DNA from 3 places in the Chryseomicrobium imtechense genome. Region 3 is predicted to be linked to each of the others. Evidence: riboswitches for the same ligand, from Rfam matches in the RefSeq annotation. Region 3 holds a riboswitch; each other region holds the start of a gene.
The links. A riboswitch is a leader RNA that binds a small molecule or an ion and turns the genes downstream of it on or off. The one in region 3 is predicted to bind thiamine pyrophosphate.
Positions count from the first base shown of each region.

Region 1: another riboswitch for thiamine pyrophosphate. It lies ahead of thiT (energy-coupled thiamine transporter ThiT); the one in region 3 lies ahead of AB5N96_RS10120 (YkoF family thiamine/hydroxymethylpyrimidine-binding protein).
Region 2: another riboswitch for thiamine pyrophosphate. It lies ahead of tenA (thiaminase II); the one in region 3 lies ahead of AB5N96_RS10120 (YkoF family thiamine/hydroxymethylpyrimidine-binding protein).

Region 1 covers NZ_JBGOBM010000009.1:34,381-41,526, reverse strand. The annotation lists gene AB5N96_RS09715 (SGNH/GDSL hydrolase family protein) at 1-65, shown strand, start outside; gene yxzF (small protein YxzF) at 294-395, opposite strand; gene AB5N96_RS09705 (M20 family metallopeptidase) at 453-1,532, opposite strand; TPP riboswitch at 1,601-1,691, shown strand; gene thiT (energy-coupled thiamine transporter ThiT) at 1,778-2,359, shown strand; gene map (type I methionyl aminopeptidase) at 2,406-3,155, shown strand; gene AB5N96_RS09690 (TspO/MBR family protein) at 3,374-4,084, opposite strand; gene AB5N96_RS09685 (M3 family oligoendopeptidase) at 4,255-6,045, shown strand; gene AB5N96_RS09680 (GNAT family N-acetyltransferase) at 6,060-6,644, shown strand; gene AB5N96_RS09675 (beta-class carbonic anhydrase) at 6,658-7,146, opposite strand, start outside.
Region 2 covers NZ_JBGOBM010000003.1:213,385-220,530, reverse strand. The annotation lists gene AB5N96_RS04320 (ABC transporter permease) at 1-537, shown strand, start outside; gene AB5N96_RS04315 (PHP domain-containing protein) at 586-1,344, opposite strand; gene AB5N96_RS04310 (NUDIX domain-containing protein) at 1,523-2,062, shown strand; gene AB5N96_RS04305 (GNAT family N-acetyltransferase) at 2,100-2,579, opposite strand; gene AB5N96_RS04300 (NIPSNAP family protein) at 2,650-2,997, shown strand; TPP riboswitch at 3,314-3,415, shown strand; gene tenA (thiaminase II) at 3,494-4,180, shown strand; gene thiM (hydroxyethylthiazole kinase) at 4,170-4,910, shown strand; gene thiD (bifunctional hydroxymethylpyrimidine kinase/phosphomethylpyrimidine kinase) at 4,907-5,767, shown strand; gene thiE (thiamine phosphate synthase) at 5,727-6,362, shown strand; gene thiW (energy coupling factor transporter S component ThiW) at 6,353-6,841, shown strand; gene AB5N96_RS04270 (cytidine deaminase) at 6,881-7,146, opposite strand, start outside.
Region 3 covers NZ_JBGOBM010000010.1:15,732-22,877, reverse strand. The annotation lists gene AB5N96_RS10140 (DMT family transporter) at 1-172, opposite strand, end outside; gene AB5N96_RS10135 (energy-coupling factor transporter transmembrane component T family protein) at 222-929, opposite strand; gene AB5N96_RS10130 (ABC transporter ATP-binding protein) at 892-2,286, opposite strand; gene AB5N96_RS10125 (ECF transporter S component) at 2,279-2,857, opposite strand; gene AB5N96_RS10120 (YkoF family thiamine/hydroxymethylpyrimidine-binding protein) at 2,847-3,440, opposite strand; TPP riboswitch at 3,525-3,630, opposite strand; gene AB5N96_RS10115 (glycosyltransferase) at 3,858-4,901, shown strand; gene AB5N96_RS10110 (ABC transporter permease) at 4,936-6,225, opposite strand; gene AB5N96_RS10105 (ABC transporter ATP-binding protein) at 6,215-6,910, opposite strand.

The sequences.
Region 1 (7,146 bases), on a different contig from region 3:
GAGACCAAGCTCGTGCACACACACCGCACGGCCTTGCACTTGCAGAGATCATCCCGTATATCTAATAAAAATTTTGATAGCAAATTTTCTAAGTTGAGGGGCGTGTAGGGGTTGACTCCAGTGGGATTAAAGTCGGAACGTGAGACCCCGCAGGAGCCTGCGACGAGGGAGGCTCACGCCGCGCCCTCGGAAAGCAGCCCCGGAACTCCACTCAACTCGCCTCAACTAAAAAAAGTACCCTCTCTTTTATTGTTAAAGAGAAGGTACTTTTTAAATGCTTTTTATAAAAATTACTACTTTTTAGTTGCCTTACGTGAATTTAAAAACTTTCTTACAATTGGGTACACTATAGGTGCCCACTTAATTGCTGATTTCAATAAATTAGACTTTCTCATTGTCATCTCTCCTAATGAATATCATGTTACTGATAAAATACCCCAGCATTACACTCATTAAACCTGTTCAGCCACGCCAGTATAGTAAGCGAATTCCATCAAGATATCTCGATAACGTTCCATAGAAGCAATGGAAACATACTCACCAGGACCGTGCCAATCGCCACCAGCAGGACCAAACTCAATAGCACCGGCACCAGTTACGGCGTAATGTCTTGTGTCAGCAGAACCATGTTGACCCATGATTTCTGTCTCATCCTTCATGATGTCTACTAACTGCATTACGCGAGGGTCTTCACGTTTAGTTGTGACAGCAGGCGAAATTCCTCTGCGTCGAATCTCTGCATTAGGAAAATGCTCTGTCAAAATAGCCGTTAATTGCTCTTCTACAAATTCGACAGTTTGTCCAGGAATAAAACGAATGTCATAACCAACTTCACACGTATCCGGAACCATATTAAATCGATCTCCCGCCTGAATTCGTGCTAAATTGATGGAAGAGTGCTCATAAAATTCCGAACTCTCCTTTGTCCATTCTTGCTCGAGAAGCAATTGGTGGAATCGGTGGGATTGTAAAATGGCATTATCTCCTTCCCAAGGACGAGAGCCGTGCGCCCCTTTGCCGTGGAATGTAATGAAAAATTGAGAAATACCTTTTGCCTGTAAGCCGATTTTTAAGAACGTTGGTTCACCACAGACCACAAAATCACCAGTGTAGCCTTGCTGCACGAGGTATTTTGATGTTTTCGAGCCACCCGTTTCTTCATCTGTCACTAAATGGAGTTGGACTTTTTTCGTTAAACGATCTGCGTGCTTTGAAATACCCACAAATGCAGCCATCATGGCAGCACAGCCACCTTTCATATCTGCAGAGCCGCGTCCGAAAATCTTGTCGCCTTCTATATACGGTTCAAATTGTTCTTTTTTTCCTGGAACAATATCTAAATGTCCATTCCAAATAATCGTTTCATCGCCTTGTCCAAGCTCAGCAACCAACATTTTATAGCCTTCATTTTCTAAAATAGTCACTTCTACACCATGGTCTTCTAACCATTTTGCTGAAAACTCAAGAGCGCTATTTGCACCCTCTTGCGTATCACTTGGTATGCGAATTAAATCCTGGACTAAATCAATCATTTCAATCATCCTTTCAGGTCAGTTGATTAATTGTTCGTAATAAAGTAGAATGAGGGCAACTAAATAATTGTTACCACAAGGGGCGTCGCTTAGCGGCTGAGACAGTACCCTTCGAACCTGGAAGTTCATACTTGCGTAGGGATGTGGATAGAAACTGATGTTTATGACGTCTGGCTCTGTCCAGAGGTCATTTTTTTATTGTTTACCCATTCTTGCAGGTAAGGTAACAGGAAATGGAGAAATTCATGAGAAATCAAAAAATCATCATCATGATTGAAATTGCTTTATTGGCTGCCCTTGGATTTGTTTTGGACAGAATTGGATTTGGAATGCCGCAAGGGGGAAGTGTTACATTTGTATTGGTCCCAATCATTTTGATTGCTTTCAGAAGAGGAGTTTTAGCGGGACTGATCACAGGTTTATTAATCGGGTTGTTGCAACTCGCAACTGGAAATGTCTACTTTGCGCCACTTAGTTTTGAAATCGTCATTATTCAAGTGTTTATGGATTACTTCTTGGCTTTCATGGTAGCAGGTTTCGCAGGCCTATTCCGACCCGCTTTTTTACGTGCATATCAACAAAATAAGCAAAGTGGCATGGTCCGGGCGGTACTATTGGGTTCTATTCTTGCTGCAGTATTACGGTATATTGTGCATGTACTTAGTGGGATTTTCTTTTTTGGAGAGTTTGCAGGGGATCAAAATGTCGTCTTATATTCTTTAATCTATAATGCAACATACATGAGTGTTGTTCTCGTCTTTGCTGCTTTCATTTGTACAGTACTACTTGTAAAAGCACCGCGCCTTGTAATGCCTCAATCGGTATAAAATGTGCTATGATAGCAGGTAGTCAAAGAAGAAAGGGTTCGAACACATGATTATTCAAACACCACAAGAGTTAGAAGGATTGAAAAAGATAAGTCGCATTGTTGCAGAGATTCGTGACACGATGAAGGACGCTGCGAAACCAGGGATGACGACAAAAGAATTAGATGAAATCGGTGCAAAGCTTTTTGAAGAAAAAGGCGCTGTCTCGGCACCGATTGCAGAGTATGATTTTCCAGGACATACATGCATTAGTGTCAATGAAGAGGTTGCTCATGGTATTCCGGGAAGTCGCATTTTACAAGAAGGTGACCTTGTGAACATAGATGTTTCTGGTAAGTGTGATGGATTTTATGCGGATACAGGAATTTCTTTTGTCCTTGGACAAGCCGATGAAGAAAAGCAAAAGTTAATCGATGTGGCACAACAAGCATTTGATCGTGCAATGTTGAAAGTGAAAGCTGGCGCAAAGTTGAACCAAATCGGTAAGGCTGTTGAACGTGAAGCAAAATCAAACGGTCTTACAGTCATTATGAACTTGACAGGTCATGGCGTAGGTCGCTCGTTGCACGAGGCGCCCCAACACATTTTGAACTATTATGATGCATGGGAGCCAACAATATTAAAAGAGGGAATGGTATTAGCAGTTGAACCATTTATCTCTCAAAAAGCAGAGTCCATCATGGAACTTGGAGACGGCTGGACATTTGTCACACCTGATCGATCATTAGTAGCTCAAGTCGAGCATACGATTGTGGTAACAAAAGATGCGCCACTCATCTTAACAAAGCTTGATTGAGAAAAAATGATAAAGAAAAGGAGTTTCTCATAAATTGAGTAACTCCTTTTTTTATGGTGTTGGGTGTGTAGGGGAAGCGTTCCGCGGGCGCGGGCTGAGCGAAGGTCTCAGCTTCCGCTTTAAATCCCGCTGGAGTCACCCCTACCCACTTTTCAATTTTGAGATTTCAACTATTTCTTTATACGAATCAGTTTGTCTCAACTTCTATTAACATGAGCTTAAGGCTTTCTAAGCGGTTTATTCAGATAGAAAATTCCTGCCACTAAGACCGCACTTAAAAACAAAGCAGCAGCAGATACGAGCAACTCATCAAAACCTAATCTTACGGCGATGCCAATAAACGCCCAAATGAACACCAACTGCATAATTCGGTCATAGTAGTGATAGCGGAAATGCAGAGCTAATGCTGTGGCGAAAGTCAGCACAAATACTGTCCATAATTGGTCAGATAGTCCAAAACCGTTCCATTCATAGTACGTCAACACGTAAGAAATATTGGCTACAAGAGCTACATTCACCCATCCTAAATACACTGATAGCGGACCACGCTCTTTCCAGTCAGATCCTTTTCTTGGATATGTCACGTATAACAGCGCCAATACAGTTACTAGACCTACCATCATGACAAGGGTCACTAAAAAGTATTCATAATGCCATGTCAAAATCCATGCACAATTAAATACACAACTAGCCAAGAACAGACCAGTCCGTTTCCAGCTAGGCTCAGTGCCTCTTTTTCGTAGTACGACTTGGTAACCAATCCAAATCACTAACAGAATGTAAATTACGCTCCAGATAGAAAATACATAACCTGCGGGTGTAAATAGGACCGGAAGTCGGTTTGAAATCTCACCAGTAGTTTGACCGTTGATTGGAAGGATATTCGCAAGCGCATTTATCGCAATTGTTGCAGCGAGACCGAGTCCCATTAAAATAAGCTTTAAAATAATAATCCCTCCTTTTTCTAGTTACTAGTATACAGGTGTTACTTGGAAATTAGAATTGAACCCTTTGTGAACAAGTAAGAATGATTGAAATGTTGAGAAAATTAAAGCCTTTCATGATATACTTAGGGAGACGAAATGAAAGGGGAATAACTATGACAGTAACTACATACCCACTTGTATGGGATCTTGACACATTTTTTCCAGGAGGATCAGATTCTCCACAATTAGCAAGCCATTTAGAGCAAGTTGAGGCTAAGATTGAAGCGTTTGAATCACAGCTCGCTAGTCTAGAAACTCCGCAATCGGCTTCTGAATCTAAAGCAATGCGTGATATCATCGAACAACTGAAAGATGTTGCAACGAACTTATCAGAAGCAGGAGCGACGATTGGTTGTTTCTTAGCCCAAGATACAACTGACAAAAAAGCAGCATTATTACAAGGGCAGGTTAGTAGCTTAGGTGCTCGTCTTGGCACAATCCTGATGACGATACAACAGAAGTGGTCTAAAACAGATGAATCGGTTTGGACAGAACTTATAGCTTCTGAAGAATTAAACGAATTCGAATTTATTTTAAATGAATGGCGTGAAAAAGCGGCAAAAAAATTATCGCAAGAAGAAGAGGCACTGATCACTTCTTTAGGCGTCGATGGGTATCAAGGATGGGGTCAGCTTTATGATCTACTAATTGCTGACATGAAGGTTGCTGTCACAGTAGAAGGTGTTGAAAAGAAGCTTTCAATTGGGCAAGCAAGCAATCTATACTCTCATGAAAATCCAGAAGTTCGTAAAGCAGTAAAAGAAGCTTTAGAAAAAGCATTTGAAGAAAAAGAAGAATTCTTTGCTAAAACATTGAATCATTTAGCTGGTTACCGTCTAGCTGTTTACAAAAAACGCGGTTGGAATGATGTGCTAGATGAGCCGCTTTCAATCAATCGCATGAGTCAGGAAACGTTAGACGCAATGTGGGGCGCGATTACAGACGGAAAAGAACCTTTCGTAAAGTATTTAACGAAAAAAGCAAAACTTTTGGGTACTGAAAAAATCCATTGGCATGATATGGATGCGCCGATTGGTGAATCTGCAAAAACTATGGATTATCAACAAGGTGCTGAGTTCATTCTTAAGCATTTTAAACAATTTGGTCCTGAGCTTGAGTCATTTTCTCGCCATGCATTTGAAAATGGCTGGATTGAAGCAGAAGACCGTGACAACAAACGTCCGGGTGGTTTTTGTACAGGGATGCCTGTATCACAAGAGTCACGTATCTTTATGACATATAGCGGTTCGATGTCGAATGTATCGACACTTGCCCATGAACTCGGTCACGCTTTCCATTCGTATGCATTGCGACCAGTTCATTGGTTGAATCGTCAATACGCTATGGGTGTAGCAGAGACGGCATCCACGTTTGCTGAAATGATTGTTGCAGATGCGGCTGTTGCAGAAGCGACTTCAAAAGAAGAGAAAGCAGCTCTGCTTGAAGACAAAATTCAACGTAGTGTCGCATTCTTCATGAATATTCATTCGCGCTTCCTATTTGAAACACGTTTCTATGAAGAGCGTAAAAAAGGGATTGTAGCAAGTAGCCGTTTGAATGAACTGATGGCAGAAGCCCAACAAGAGGCTTATGCAGGGGCACTTGCAGATACGCACCCACACTTCTGGGCATCGAAGTTGCATTTTTACATTACAGGTGTACCATTCTACAACTTCCCGTATACGTTTGGATACTTATTCAGCCTTTCCATTTATGCAAAAGCAAAAGAAGAAGGTTCTTCATTTGAAGAAAAGTATATTGCTTTACTTCGTGATACAGCAATCATGTCGGTTGAAGATTTAGCGAAAAAGCATTTAAATGAAGATATCACGAAAAAAGACTTCTGGGCAAAAGGCATCGCTCTTTGTCACGCAGATGTTGAGGAATTCTTAAGCCTCGTGTAACAGGAGGAATGTAGATGATTCGATTAGATGGACAGCGCTGTATCTGTAAGACGTTTCAATTAAGTGATGCAGCAATTCTCGCTCAGCTTGTTCGAGACAACAAAGACTACTGGGGCCGATTTGAACCTGTCCATAGAGACTCGTATTATACAGCCATCATTCAACGGGAAAAGATACGAGAAACCCTAAAGTTAATGAAGGAGCAACGCGAATACAGCTTTGGCATTTACACGAAAGACACCTTCAAGCTTGTGGGGACCATTTCTTTGTATAGTATCAAAAGAATGCCTTTTCTAAGCGGAATGATTGGCTATGCGATTGATCAACAAGAGATTGGTAAAGGCTATGCTCAAGAAGCCATTCAATTGGTCTCAGAGTTTGCGTTTAGTCAGGTTCAGCTAAACCGAGTCGAAGCATATGTATCTCCATACAATGAGCCGTCTGTCCATTTGTTAAAGAAAACGGGCTTTTATGAAGAGGGATATCTCAATCAACTGCTCTATATCAACGGCAATTGGATGGATCATTTATTATTTGCTCAGACGAAAACAGATTTTCAAGCACGACACTATGCAAAACAAAAAGACTCGTCCACGTGACGAGTCTTTTTGATTAGTCTTTTGTTCCGTCATGGACAAGGTCTAATTTGCCTGTCGCAGGATCAATAATCAAGCCATGGACTTTGATTGTTGGTATTAAAAGTGGATGGTTTTTAATCATATCCACACTGTGTTGCACACTATCCGCAACATTGTCGAAGCCTTCTAACCATTCATGTACATTGACACCAGCATTGGTTAAAATATCGACTGTAGAGGCATCTACACCACGACCTATCATTGAATCAATCATTGCATTCGGATCTACAGAAGCCATCCCGCAATCATGGTGACCAATTACAAAGATTTCCTCTGCTTGAAGGGCATACACAGCTACTAATAAACTACGCATAATACCGCCGAATGGGTGATTGATGATAGCACCTGCACTTTTAACAATTTTCACGTCTCCATTTTGGATATTCAGTGATTTTGGTAAAAGCTCAACTAAGCGAGTATCCATACAGGAAAGAATCACCATTTTTTTGTTCGGGAATTTCGT
Region 2 (7,146 bases), on a different contig from region 3:
TTATTGATTCGTCCAATTCAGCGTTCAAAGATTTTGCTTGCGAAATATGTATCTGTGTTTATTTTTACAGGAATTTTACTTGTGACATTGTTTGTCAGCTCAGTACTGGTCGGTGCAGTGCTGTTTGGAATCAATGACATCACGCAAACTTCTGTCATTCCAACGATGTCAGGTGAGTATCTGGTCATGAACTACATGACGGCGATCTGGCAGGAATACGGATTCAGTATGGTGTCGCTTGTGATGATGACGACACTTGCGTTTATGATTTCAACGCTCTTCCGCAGTAGTGGAATGGCCATTGGGATTTCGTTGTTCTTGTTGTTGTCGAATGGCGCTTTGATGTTATTCTTGTCTCGCTTTGATTGGGCGAAGTTCGTATTGTTCGCGAATACAGATCTTGGTCAGTATGTAGAAGGTGGCACTCCACTCATTGATGGCATGACGCTTGGTTTTTCGGTAACGATGCTAGTAATTTATCTTGTCGTGTTCCTTGCTGCTTCGTTTGTGACGTTTACGAAGCGGGACGTGGCGTAAGAAAAAGTTAACGAGACGCCCTCAAGTGAGGACGTCTCTTTTTTACTTCTATAGATACGGCTCGCCCCAGACACCTAGTTCAGGAGCGGCCCCGTTATGCAAAAACATACCACTTGCAGCAGGTGCTACTTTTACCGTGAATTGTTCATTTTGCACAGCTCGCTTTAAATCCCTTACGGTTGAACAGGTCGTATGGAGCTTTGTGTAGACCCGACCGTACTGATTTTTGTGAAATGCGCTTGTTCCTCCGACAACTGGTTTTGCAAAGCGCATTCCGAGATAATAAACCTCTTGAACGGATTCAGTTGTTGAAAGGATTGATAAATCTTTAGCATTCAGTTCGATTGCATCTAGCTTTTCAAGATGGCTTGGATGTAATTCGAAGTAGGCTCTTTGATGCGCGAGCGGGTGACCACCAATGACTAAAACTTCTTCAAGTTTTACCAAATCCATAAATTTTTCGAATGAGATATAATTTAGTTTATGTGTAAACGGTTGAAGTTGCATACGTAAGTTTCGTATGACAGTACGGTCTGCAATAAGTAGAAGGTGGTCCATTTCTTTCGTATGGACCTCGATTCCAGGAAAGACGCGAATGCCTTCCACTAAATAGTATCCGTCTTGATAAGGATAGAAATCATCTAATGTTCTGAAGACATCAAAGAAGTGGCGTGTGTTGAAATGTTCCGTAAGCGCGAATCCATCGAGTCCAGATTCTTGTGCAGCTTTTACCAATGTGCGAAAGTACTTCAAAGAAAATTCGTCGTATTTGGTGAGTTTGCCGTGCGTGTGGAAGTCAAAGTTCATCTCTGAACACATCCTTTCTATCTCGTAGTATACGTAGTTTGTGTGAAGAGAGAATGAAGGGAATGCTAATTTTTTGTAAAGAGCATAAGGTTTTGTTTGGACAAGCAATGGGAAAATCTACTATAGTAGAACCTCACCAGTTTTTTGGAACGGATTTTATGGGAAAAGAGGTGCCACGATGGAGTTATGGGATGTGTACACGAAAGACCGAAAGCTAACAGGGCGCACGCATGTCCGTGGAAGTGTACCAGCGCTTGTTGAAGGTGATTACCATATTGTGATTGATGTTTGGACATTCTTGCCGGATGGTCGTTTGATTTTATCACAACGCGATCCAGCGAAACCACACGGTCTGAAATGGGAGTCGACAGGTGGCTCGATTACCACGGGAGAGTCTTCTTTACTAGGAGCTGCTCGCGAAGTAGAAGAAGAATTAGGTTTATTATTAAACTCAGATGAAATGATCTTGCTCGGCGAACAAATCCGAAATGATTCTTTGATTGACGTATATGTCACGCGACTTCCAAAGAGGATTTCGTTGGATGAGTTGAGCTATCAAGTGGGCGAAGTAGTCGATGCCCGAATCGTAACGAAAGATGAGTTTTTTGAAATGGAAGCGCAAGGACTGCTCACGCACAATATGCTCCCGCGTTATGAGCTTTATAAAGAGATATTCGATACGTACTTTGAACCTGTACCGGTTCTCGAGACAAAATAAAAAGTGCCAGATGGAGAAGCCTCCTTCTGGCGTTTGTTTATATAGTGAACTTATAAAAAATCGTTGAATCCGTTTGGTTTATTTCTTTGAAGCCTGCTCGAATAAGTAGATTTTGAGCACGTACATTCGAAAGCTCTGTTTCAGCCCTATATGAATGGATCGCATAATTCTTTGAACCAAACTCTAGCGCTTGGGAGAGGGCTTCCTTGCCAAGTCCTCTTTGCCATAGTGTGGAGTCACCGATTGCTATGCCGATTTCTGCTCCTCCGTTATTTACTTCTGCAAAGTCAATATAACCGATGAGCTTTTGGTCCCACTCAATACCTATTCGAAAGAAGTCATTCGAGGTGTTTTCAACGAACATACCCCACCACGTGAAGAGCCGCTCTTCGTCTTGATTTAAACTCCATCCGTTCGCTTCGCAAAATAGTATATCTTGATTCCAAAGGAGGACTTGAGGAAAATCGGTAAACTCTAGTGGTCTCAATACTATAGAGGGCTGTGCAACATTATCCATGTGAGTATCGTCTCCTATTTTTGTTAAGTATAGCATGTACTGGATTTAGTGCGGTTGAGGAGGGGAAAAAATGTTTTATAGAAGGAAGTATTATCGTATTAGCACCGAGTTTTTAAAACCATTTAATCAATTATTCAATACAATTAATCTACCGAATCAGTTAAAACACGGCGCGAGACTCGTCGGGAGATGGAGTATGCCCCTAGATGATGGAATTACAGAGGTCTTCGCTATCTGGGAATACGATGATTACAACAAATATGTTGAGATCGAAGATGCTGTTCGCAGTGATAAGTACCATGTTGATAAAGTGCTCAAGTGGTATGAGGAACACGGAGGGAAATCCTTTGTCCAGTCGACTTATTTTATAGAGGTACGAAATGAGAAAATTGAAGACACGGTGCACGTACAGAAGTGAAGGAATAGACTATTTTAAAACAAAGGTGCCGACTCGTTTTCCTCCGAGTCGGCTTTCTTTTAGTTAGATTTCCAAGAACCAATCATTTCCTCACTCTTCTTCCAAAGCAAGCGTGCTGTCGTACCGTCATCAATTGCCTGCACACGCATGGGTTTGCCCTTCGTTTAGTGTGGCGCGTAGTGTTGGCTAGACAGCGCATATGGTCGAACAACTTGAAAACAATGTCATTTTTCGGCCGGAGTCGGTATACGTGACATTTGCAAAATGATTTTGCACCGTAAAAAAAGTATGGTATAGTAATCGCGACAACTACATGCACATCCACTAGGGGAGCCGAAGAGGCTGAGACGGACAAGTGTCCGGACCCTTTGAACCTGATCTGGATTATACCAGCGGAGGGAAGTGGCGCGACCGTTCTGGTAGTCTTTTTTGACGGCTTCACGCTACTTTCCTTCGGGGAAGTGGCGTTTTTTGTTGTCAGAAAGGATGGGAGATTATGAGTTTTTGCAAAGAGGTACGAGAAGAGTTTAAAGACAGCTGGGAGAGCAGTTTTCATCATCCATTCGTCACGGGGTTAGCAGACGGAACATTGCCGGAGGATGTATTCCGGTATTACGTTATGCAAGACGCTTATTACTTAACACATTTCGCAAAGGTACAGGCACTCGGCGCTGTGAAAGCGACCGATCTTCAAATGACGCGTGCCTTCGCCCATCATGCAGAGCAAACGTGTGCGGCCGAGCTTAGTTTGCATGAATCGTTTATGCAGATTTTGGGTGTGACTGAGTCTGAATGGGAGACATTCGAGCCTTCACCTTCTGCATATGCTTACGTGTCTCACATGTATCGCGCAGCTCAAGGGGATGTAGCAGACGTACTGGCTGCACTGCTTCCATGTTACTGGTTGTACTATGAAATTGGTGTCCATCTTCAAGGGGCAACACCTGACAATCCGATTTATCAGCGCTGGATTGCCACATACGGGTCTGAGTGGTTTGCGTCGCTTGTCGAGGAGCAGAAGGACCGGATGGATCAGTTGGCCGCAGACGTTTCACCTGCGCGTCTACAAGAACTAAAAGCGCACTTTAAACGCAGCACATATTACGAGTGGCATTTTTGGGAGCAGGCTTGGACTCAGGAAAAGTGGGTTGTTCAATCGGAGGTGCCAGCGTATGAGCGTTAATAACATCGCACCTGTTCCAATTGTTCATTGCATCACGAACTACGTGGTCGCAAATTTTGTGGCGAACGGACTAGTTGCAGCTGGCGCATCGCCCATTATGGGAGATGAAGAGCGAGAAGTGGCTGAACTTGTGCAGCTAGCAGACGCACTCAGTTTAAACTTAGGCACGCTGACAGAGCGCACTGTACGCAGTATGAAAGTAGCCGGAGAAGCCGCAGTTGAAAAGGGAATTCCACGCGTAGTGGATCCAGTAGGGGCAGGAGCTTCAGCGTACCGATTGCAATCTGCCAAAGAAGTGATTGCAGCAGCTCAACCGACACTTATTCGTTGCAATGCCGGAGAAGCCGCTGCGCTTTTAGGTAAAGACTGGCGCGGTCGAGGGATTGATGCAGGGACAGGAAACCAGGATGTGTCAGCGCTCGCTCTTGAACTGTCTACAGTCTATAACACAACAGTAGTCATTACAGGAAAAGTAGATTTCGTTTCAGATGGCAACGTTGTGTTGACAAACGACTCAGGGCACCCCGATATGACCAAGGCAGTCGGAACAGGCTGTTTACTGAGCAGCCTACTTGCAGCCTGGCTCGTTCAAGACGCTAGCCTTGAGGCAATCCGGGAGAGGTTGCATGAGTATGGCCGTGCTGGCGAAATCGCTGTAAAAAGTGGGATGGGTGGATTTCCTGCCGCGCTCTTAGACGCACTTGCAACTAAGGAGGTGTCTATCTCATGACCTATCCAGTTGCGCTAACTATTGCAGGATCTGATAGTGGAGGAGGTGCTGGTATTCAGGCAGATTTAAAAACATTTCAAGAACGTGGGGTGTTTGGAGTCTCTGCATTGACTGCTGTTACAGCTCAGAACACGCTCGGAGTCCAACGTGTCGGCATGGTGGAACCAGAGCTTTTAAAAGCCCAGCTGGATTCAATCGGTGCTGATTTTCAGCCTGCAGCTGTGAAGACCGGGATGCTAGGTGATTCGTTTGTTATTGAACAAGTTGTGCGAGCCATCGATGCCTATTCTTGGAATACAGTTGTTGTGGATCCAGTAATGGTTGCAAAGGGAGGGCATACGTTGCTTCAACAAGACGCGATCGAGTCATTGACGCAACTCCTTCTTCCAAAAGCATTTATTGTCACTCCGAATGTTCCTGAGATGGAGTTGATGACAGGACTGACGATTGAAGATGATAGCAGTGCACGAAGATCTATGGAAATGTTGTTGAAGACAGGTGTAAAGGCTGTGATTTTAAAAGGTGGGCATCGAACGGGGCCACTTGCGACGGATCTTTACCTGGACCAGTCCGGTAGAGAGTTCAGCCTGTCTACCCAAAGGATAGCGACACATCAGACACATGGGACAGGATGTACGTTTAGCGCAGCGTTGACAGCAGAGCTCGCCAAAGATCATTCGGTAGAAGCGGCCTGCACGGTTGCGAAACGGTTTATTCAAGCAGCACTTCAGTATCCTCTATCGCTTGGAGCCGGTCATGGTCCTACACATCATGCGGCATATAGAGTATACGGACAGGGAGAGGGGGAGAAACAAGATGCACAGGCACCTATACTTCATTATGGGCACGTCCGATAATCAAGATTTACCTGTTGAGAAAATCTTAGAAGAAGCGTTGGAAGCAGGTATTACAGAATTTCAGCTGAGAGAGAAGGGGCCGCATGCCAAGTCTGGTAAAGCGTTACTTGAACTAGCACTCAACTGCAAGGAGTTATGTGCGCGTCACGATGTCCCTTTTTTCATAAATGATGATGTGGAGTTGTGTATAACAAGCGATGCAGATGGTCTTCATATCGGACAAGACGATGGGTCTGTAAAAGCTGCTCGTCTGCAAATTGGACCGAACCGGAAGCTCGGCGTATCCGTTCATACTCTTGAACAAGCCATTCGAGCTGTGCAAGAGGGGGCTGATTATTTAGGAATTGGTCCTGTCTTTGCAACTAACTCGAAAGCGGATGCCCGTCCCCCGTCAGGTGTTTCAGTAATTCAAGAGGTACATGCTTTGTACCCAGACGTCCCAATCGTAGGTATTGGGGGCATCACCGAAGACAATGCCCATGTGGTGTGGGAAGCGGGAGCAACAGGTATAGCTGTGATTTCTGCGATTGCGCGCTCAACAAATCGTAAAGAGACCATTGCTCAGTTCAAGAAAGGAAGTGCCGTATGGAATTGAAACGATTGACGCAAATGGCGATGTTGAGCGCGCTTGGGGTCTTAGGTTCTCTGTTTATCTGGATACCACTTGGTGTGGCCAAAGCCTTTCCGGTACAACACGCTATTAATGTGATTTCTGCCGTGCTATTTGGACCAGTGGGAGCTGGCGTTGTGGCACTTGTGACAGCGTTGATTCGTATTTTTACTGGGACCGGCTCACTCTTAGCGATTCCAGGAAGTGTTTTAGGAGCTGTACTAGCGGGGCTACTCTACCGTTATACACGACGTATTGGTTTTGCAGCTATCGGAGAGTTTGTAGGGACAGGAGTGTTAGCCTCTTTAGTAGCTGTCCCATACGCGGCTATTTTTATGGGCACACAAGTCGGAGCATTCTTCTTCATGCCAGGATTTATGGCGTCGAGCGCTATAGGTGCGGTGTTAGGACTTGTCATCTGGCAGTTTTTAGAGCGATCTAAAGTAGCGTTGCCTGTAAACTAAATTAAAAACCACTTCGCAATCGCGAAGTGGTTTTTGGTATTACATATCTAAATCGGTAAACGCCATCGGCAACAATTCTTTCAATGCCAACGTGTAAATTTCATTTTTATCATTCGTTAAGTGGACCGGCATTTCGGGCTCGAAGAATTCTGCCATGACTTGACGACAGATACTGCACGGTGGAAGGAAGTCTTCCGTATTTCCATTCACCGCAATCTCCGCAAAATCACCTTTTTTATAGCCTTCCGTAATCGCTGTGAAAATTGCAGTACGCTCCGCACAGTTTGTTGCTCCGAACGAGACAT
Region 3 (7,146 bases):
GTAGACCTGCAAATAAAAAACGGAGTCCAGCAAGCCACATCTGTTCCGCGATTCCAGTACTTGGGATGCCGAGTTCACTATACGATAATTTTAATGCAGGGAACGCGCTTCCCCATAATAAGGCACAAAAAATCGCAATGACGACCATGACCCATTTCTTTTGTAAATTCATATGTACCCGACCTTTCCTGTACGAATTGTAGCAGGCAGGTCAGGGGAAATCAAAGAGTTGCGCCTACAACTAAACAACTTGTGAAAATCACAATCAGGACCACAGAAAAATAGAGATCAAACCGCTCTAAGCGCACTTCATGGAAGTACGTTCGGTCACGTGTGCCTGTAAATCCTCTGGCTTCCATTGCAAACGCCGTTTTCTCCGCTTTTCGAACAGCTCCAGCGAGTAAAGGGATTGCCACACTTGGAAGTGCGCGTAGCTTTGCAAGAGTTGACTTCTGAACTTGTGGCTTGCGAAGTTGCTGCACTTGACGAATCTGGATGAACTCATCTTTTAGAACCGGAAGAAACTGATAACCCACTAGAAGGCTATAGGCAAGCTTTGGAGAAAGCTTCAATTGTTGCATCACACTCATGATGAATTGCATCGGAGACGTCGTCAGAACAAACAAGAGAGATAACGACGAAAAGGCAAACACGCGAAAGCTCAGCGATAATGCCGTTTCCAGTCGATCATCAGATGTACCGAAAACGTACGTCGTCCAAAAGTACCCGACCGCTCCAAGTGAGAACGGCAACATGAGTAGCGCCCAACGTTTCCAGTTGATACGGGAGAACAGTAACTGAACTACTAGCACGGCAATAAATACAAAAAGCGGTGTCCATGGGTCAAAATAAAAAGCGAGTGCAAATATAAACACAAATGTCACAAGCATTTTAATGGACGGATTCAAGCGATGAAGCCACGTCGACATCGCGAGCACCTCCTGTCGGTTGGACTAAACGATACGTCCTGAGTAAGCTAGGGTCTGAGAAGACGTTTGCTGGATGGAACGGGCCACTAAGTACACCATCTTTCAATAAGAGCATCGAATCTGCAATACGCTCTGCAAAATTCATATCGTGTGTAACCACAACAACGGCGGTACCTTCTGCTGCAACTTGAAATAAAGCGTCTTCAAGTTCATGCAGTGCAAACGCATCCTGACCCGCAGTCGGTTCATCAAGAAGCAAAACGGGTCGCCCATCGTTCAGCATCGCCGCAATTGCTGTCCTACGCTTTTGTCCCTGACTGACGGCGAAGGGATTAGAATTTGCTACACCTTCTAATAGAAGTTTAGTTAAAAACTCTTCTGTACGAAGACCTCCGCCAAAACTAACTTCCTGTCGAACGGAAGGTGTGATAAATAAAAACTCAGGTGACTGGGGGACATATCCAATCGTTTCGTCACTTTGTTCTCTATCTGCTTTTGGAATCAGTCCGGCCAGTGCCTTCAAGAGAGTCGACTTTCCAGCTCCGTTTGGTCCGGCAAGCACTGTAATACTTCCACCAGTGACTTCGAGCTTTGCCTCATGCAAAATGCCAGGGACGCGCACTTCTGCACGGAAGTCTTGTTGACTTTTCACTTCTTTAGCATAAGCACTTTTTGCTTTCAAAGGAGGCATACTCGTTTCTTCCAACACAAGTGTGTAATCGAAGAAGGATTCCCAAATCGCATCTTGATGGTCGATCACAAGAACTGTCCATCCATTTTTCACTTGTAAGTCAGAAAACCAGGCAACATATTCTCTTGCAGTTAATGGGTCTAGATGTGCGAGTGGTTCATCGAGTAATACAATTTTCGGGTTCATCAATAATGCACAGGCAGTAGCGACGCGCTGTTTTTCACCACCAGACAATGTCTGAATAACACGTGTTCGAAACTGAGTGAGACCTGTCTCTTCTAAAATTCGAGTAATCTGCAGATCCATCTCCTCACGTGGCATAGACCGGTTCTCTAAAGTGAACGCGAGTTCTTCTTCGACTGTCGACATACAAAATTGGCTGTCGGGATCTTGGAAGACGGTGGCAATCGACTGACTGATTTCACCAGGTCGGTACTCATCGTAGGGCTTCCCGAATAGTAGACGCGTCCCATCGACTTCTCCATCACAAGCTTCCGGATACAGCCCGTTCAATAAGAAAAAGAGTGTCGACTTCCCGCAACCACTTGGTCCTTTAATGAGCCATTTTTCTCCTTCAGAAAGTGTTAATGACATATCAGAGAGAACGGGTGTGTCTTCATCAGGATAATGAAATGTTACGTTGTGAAACTCAATCCATTTAGACACGTACATCACGCTTTTGACGTGCAATCGCATAGCCACGGAGTGAACCTGTTGCATACAGTCCGTTTACGATTAAACTTCCACCGTATCCAGCAATCACAGCACCACTTAAGATGCGAATTCCGAGCATCAGTGCTACGTACCATGGAGATAAGGCAGAGAATCCACCAAGAAGATATCCATACGCAAAACTGAAGAGAGAGGCTCCAACACCTGCCATAATCAATACGGGTAAATCAAAACGACGATAACGCGTCGCTGCAAAAGCTGCCTCTGCACCGAGACCTTGCACAAGACCAGCTAAAATCAGACGAGGACCTACAGCATTCCCGAGCATGACCTCGATTGCAGCAGCCATTACTTCCGGAACAACAGCAGCCCCTGGTTTGCGAATGATAGCCATTGCGACGATTGAGACTAAGAACCAAACACCGAAAATCCATTCATAGGCAATCGGCCCAATCAGACTCGACCAAATATTCCCGATGTGTAAAAACACTAAATAGATAATCCCGAAAACGACTGCAAGCAGGGACATCAGTACGACTTCTTTCAATTTCCAATTAGCGAGCATTGTCAGGACCTCCGTGAGAAGGACTGTGAATACTCATGTTGATTGTCATGACGACGTGGGGGTGCTCCCCAATTTGCGCCTCTGTGAACGTCTCTTCATAAAACGCAAAAACGTTTTTCAATGAACCGTGGATACCCGTCGCATAATGCATGGACTCGTTATAAACACCACGCTCTTTGGCACGGTCAATCTCTCTATAAATCGTCTCCATATAATCACTTTGGTTGAGCGGATAAAGCGAGAACTGGCTAGAAACGTAGGGGCCTTCAGGAATTTCATTCTTCACTGGATCTTCAATCCCCATATACGAATCCCCCGACGTATCTCCAGGGCACCCTACAGAAAACGTTGCATTCATGGCTATATGTTTGCCGTGCGAAGCCGCTTTCTCTGTAAGGGCAGCTAACGCATTAAAGACATGCGGACCTTCTCCTCGAATGACCGTCGATACGTCGTCTGTATGGCGCCATACCGTCGATAGGTCGACTTCTGATAAAGCACCTTTGATAATTGAAATAAACTCTGAATCCATCGGGTGTAGAGAAAAACGACATCCAATGATTTTACTTGTTCCACAGTGCATGGGAACGCCTCCTTAGATTTTATGAGAAAAAGAAAAAAGCTACATCCGCGAAAGATGTAGCCACTACTTCCCATAAAAATTCAAGAAAGAGTCACTACACTTCCTCACGCAGGTATTATCCTGATCGAGTCATAAGGGATCGGAGCTCAAGCTCTCATCTCAGCCAATTTGGGCACCCCTAGTGCAGGTTGTCGGTATGTAGTTCTTTTTCGCCCTCATCATAGCAGACATAAAAATTCTGTGCAAGTGCAGTAGGAAAAAAAGAAGGATAGTAAAGGGTGAGAAGCGAAGTACTTAGTAATGAAATCGATTGTGGAGTGTATAGGGAAGCATTTACACAAAAATGAACCAATTGCAGTATTAGATTTCTCAAAGGAAGGGTAAAGAAGTGGAGTAGCAGTAGAAAAGAGGTGACCTATGGAACTTGCGATTGTGATTCCTTCGTATAAACCAGATGACAAGTGCCGTGCGGTCATCGATGAACTGATTGCTTCGCAGTTCTCTCGCATTATCGTGGTTGATGATGGGGGAGAAGAGGAGTATGCATCCTTCTTCACAAAATTGAAAACTTTTAAAGAAGTGACGGTCTTGCATCATGCGAAAAATCAAGGCAAAGGACGAGCTTTAAAGACGGCTTTTCATTACATATTGAATGAAGATATTCCAGTAGACGGTGTCATTACAATTGATGCGGACGGTCAACATCTACTATCAGATATGCAAAAAGTCGCTGAACAAATGCGCGAAACACCTGATGCAGTAATACTTGGTGCACGAGACTTCACTCAAAAGGATGTGCCGTTTCGAAGTCGGTTTGGCAATCGATTTACACGTTTGTTGTTTCGATTATCTACAGGGACAGTCTTAACGGATACACAAACGGGGCTTCGTGGGTTGCCGATTCAACATTTACCTTTGATGCTTGAAATCAAAGGAGAGCGATTCGAATACGAGATGAACGTCCTCGGATCTTTGAAGCGAAATGAGATCCCTATTGAGGAAGTGGAGATTGAAACAGTATATTTAGATGAAAATAAATCGTCTCATTTTCATCCATTGCGTGATTCATTTCATATTTATAAAATCTTCTTGTTTTATGGAATGTCAGGTGGAGCTTCATTTGCGCTCGACCTCGGTTTTTATTCATTATTTATCTATTTGTGGAAAGAAGACTCTCCTCAGATGTTCATCATCTTTGCGACAATCGCTGCACGCATTTTATCCAGCCTCTTTAATTATTTTGTGAATCGACATAAAGTATTCGGTCAAGGATCAAGTAAGTCATTCGTTCGCTATTACTTGCTCGCAGCATTTATTATGGCTGCCTCAGCTGGGTCCGTGCACTTACTTTATACGGAATGGCTAGGGCGAGGAGAAGTAGTGTTGAAAGTACTAGTAGACAGCGTGCTCTTCATCTTTGGATTTATCGTCCAACGTGCGTGGGTATTTCGTAAAGACTAAACGCCTGAGCGCTAGCTCAGGCGTTTTGTAATAGTTAGGATTCTTTTAGTGCTTGAATAACATCAATCTGTGTGGCATTACGTGCTGGACGCCAGCCGGACAATACGGCAACACCAATACTGATGAGTGCAGCAACCACTACGAGCTGCCAAGGAATATAAGAAACCGTGATGGTCATGTCGGTTGGCGCTTCTTCTCCAACAGAACTAAATACAATCATCGGAACAATTATGTTCACTAGTAAACTCATGCCATATGAGACAGCGACTGCTATACATGTACCAATCAAACCAATTGCAGTGCTTTCCATGAGGAAGAGGCGCTGGATGAGCCTTGGTTGTGCACCGATAGCTTTCATAATCCCAATTTCACGTGTGCGTTCTGTAACGGCCATTGTCATGGTATTAAAGATTCCGATAGAGGCAATGAGTACAGCAACTGTGCCCACAATAACTAAACCAATCTGAATTACTGTAAACAGCATATTCATTTGACCCAGTTCCTCTGTAACAGAGTAGACGAGGAACCCTTCCCCTTTTAACGATTCTGTTAAGTCCGCTACATGTTGAAAGTCTGTGGCATGAACCGTGATTGATTTATCTGGGGATTCGATACCAAACGCAGTGAGTACTTCCGCGCTTTTTGAGGTATCTGCATAGATTTTGTCATCATACGCCCAATCTTTTCCTGGCTTTTTGGCAATACCAGTAATCGTATAGGTCTGTGTGGAAACGACTTCTTCCGTCTCATAATCTGTGATGTCGATTGAAATCGTCTTACCAATTAGTTCATCTCGAATCGGTTTCGCAAGCTCTTCTTGTTTTTCAAGATAATTTTCAGCATTTTCAAGTTCTTCATGTTGTTCATCTGTTAAAAAGTTACCCGCAAAGTGATAGCCGACCACAACTTCTGTGGAGTCATTCGGCATCTCCCCATCAAACAAGGCTAGGTTGGCTGCTTGTTCAGATTCTAAATCTGTATAAACAAGTTGTCCATAGCCCTCTTTCCCATCTAAATTGACAACAGGTGAACCTGGAACATTAATGCGCTCTACAACTGTTTTGACATTCTCCATCTTCTGAATCGCCGCAAGTTCTTCTGGAGTAACGGTGCCTCCATTTTCTTTGCCAAATAGTTCTACTTCTGTGACGATGCGACTCGACAACACTTCGTCTTGAATTGTTTTATGTAATCCGAAGCCGACAGACGCAATGATAATCAAAAATGCACAACCCATTGCCGCTGCTAAAATCGTCATGAAGACGCGAAGTTTGTTTCGTTTCATATGTTGCGAGATAAACTCGCGTTGATCTTTAGCTAACATAGGTCAATTCCTCCTGGATTGCGCCGTCATGCATACGGTACTGGCGATGTGCAGAGCGAGCTACTTCTTCATCGTGTGTAATGATGACAAATGTGATGCCATAGTGGGCATTCAGCAATTGGATAAGCTGTAGAATTTCTTGTTCAGTTTCAGAATCCAAGCTCCCTGTCGGTTCATCGGCCAGTAAGATAGACGGACGACCAATTAGTGCACGGGCGATACTGACGCGTTGTTGCTGACCTCCAGAAAGTTCGTTCGGATAATGGTCACTGACTTCTGTCAATCCAACTTGCTGCAGCAGTTCTTTCACCCGTATTAATCGCTGTGGCTTTGCCACGCCCTGAAGTTTTAGAGGAAGTTCGATATTTTCGAATGCCGTGAGTCCAGGCATCAATTGAAAGCTTTGAAAAATGAACCCATAATTTTGCAAGCGGAACTTCGCTTTTTCAGCTTCTGTTTTACCGACCAGTTCTTCACCGGTCACTTGAATAGAACCTGACTCTGGGTTCATAAAACCAGCAACCAGATTGAGTAAAGTAGACTTTCCAGAGCCGCTCTTGCCTAGAATAGCTACAATCTCACCTTTTTTTATTTCTAAATTGACATCTCGAAGAACTGGAACGCTTTTTTCTTGGCCTTTTTTCCCGATTTTGAATGTATGATTCAAGTCTTGAATCGTAATCATGTAGACACGTCCTTTCTGATATAGTTTCAGTATACGAAGCATTTCTTAGGAAAAAGGTACTGACTTTCTGAAGAAATTCTTAAGATTGGAGGAACTTGGGAGAGTGCACGAAAAAGACCTGCAAAGGGAATAAATTTACTCTGCAGGTCTTTCTTCAACCCTATTTAAGATTTCAACTAATAAATGACATTCTGATATTTCTATTGTATAATTACTGTATAAAGTTTGTAAAACGT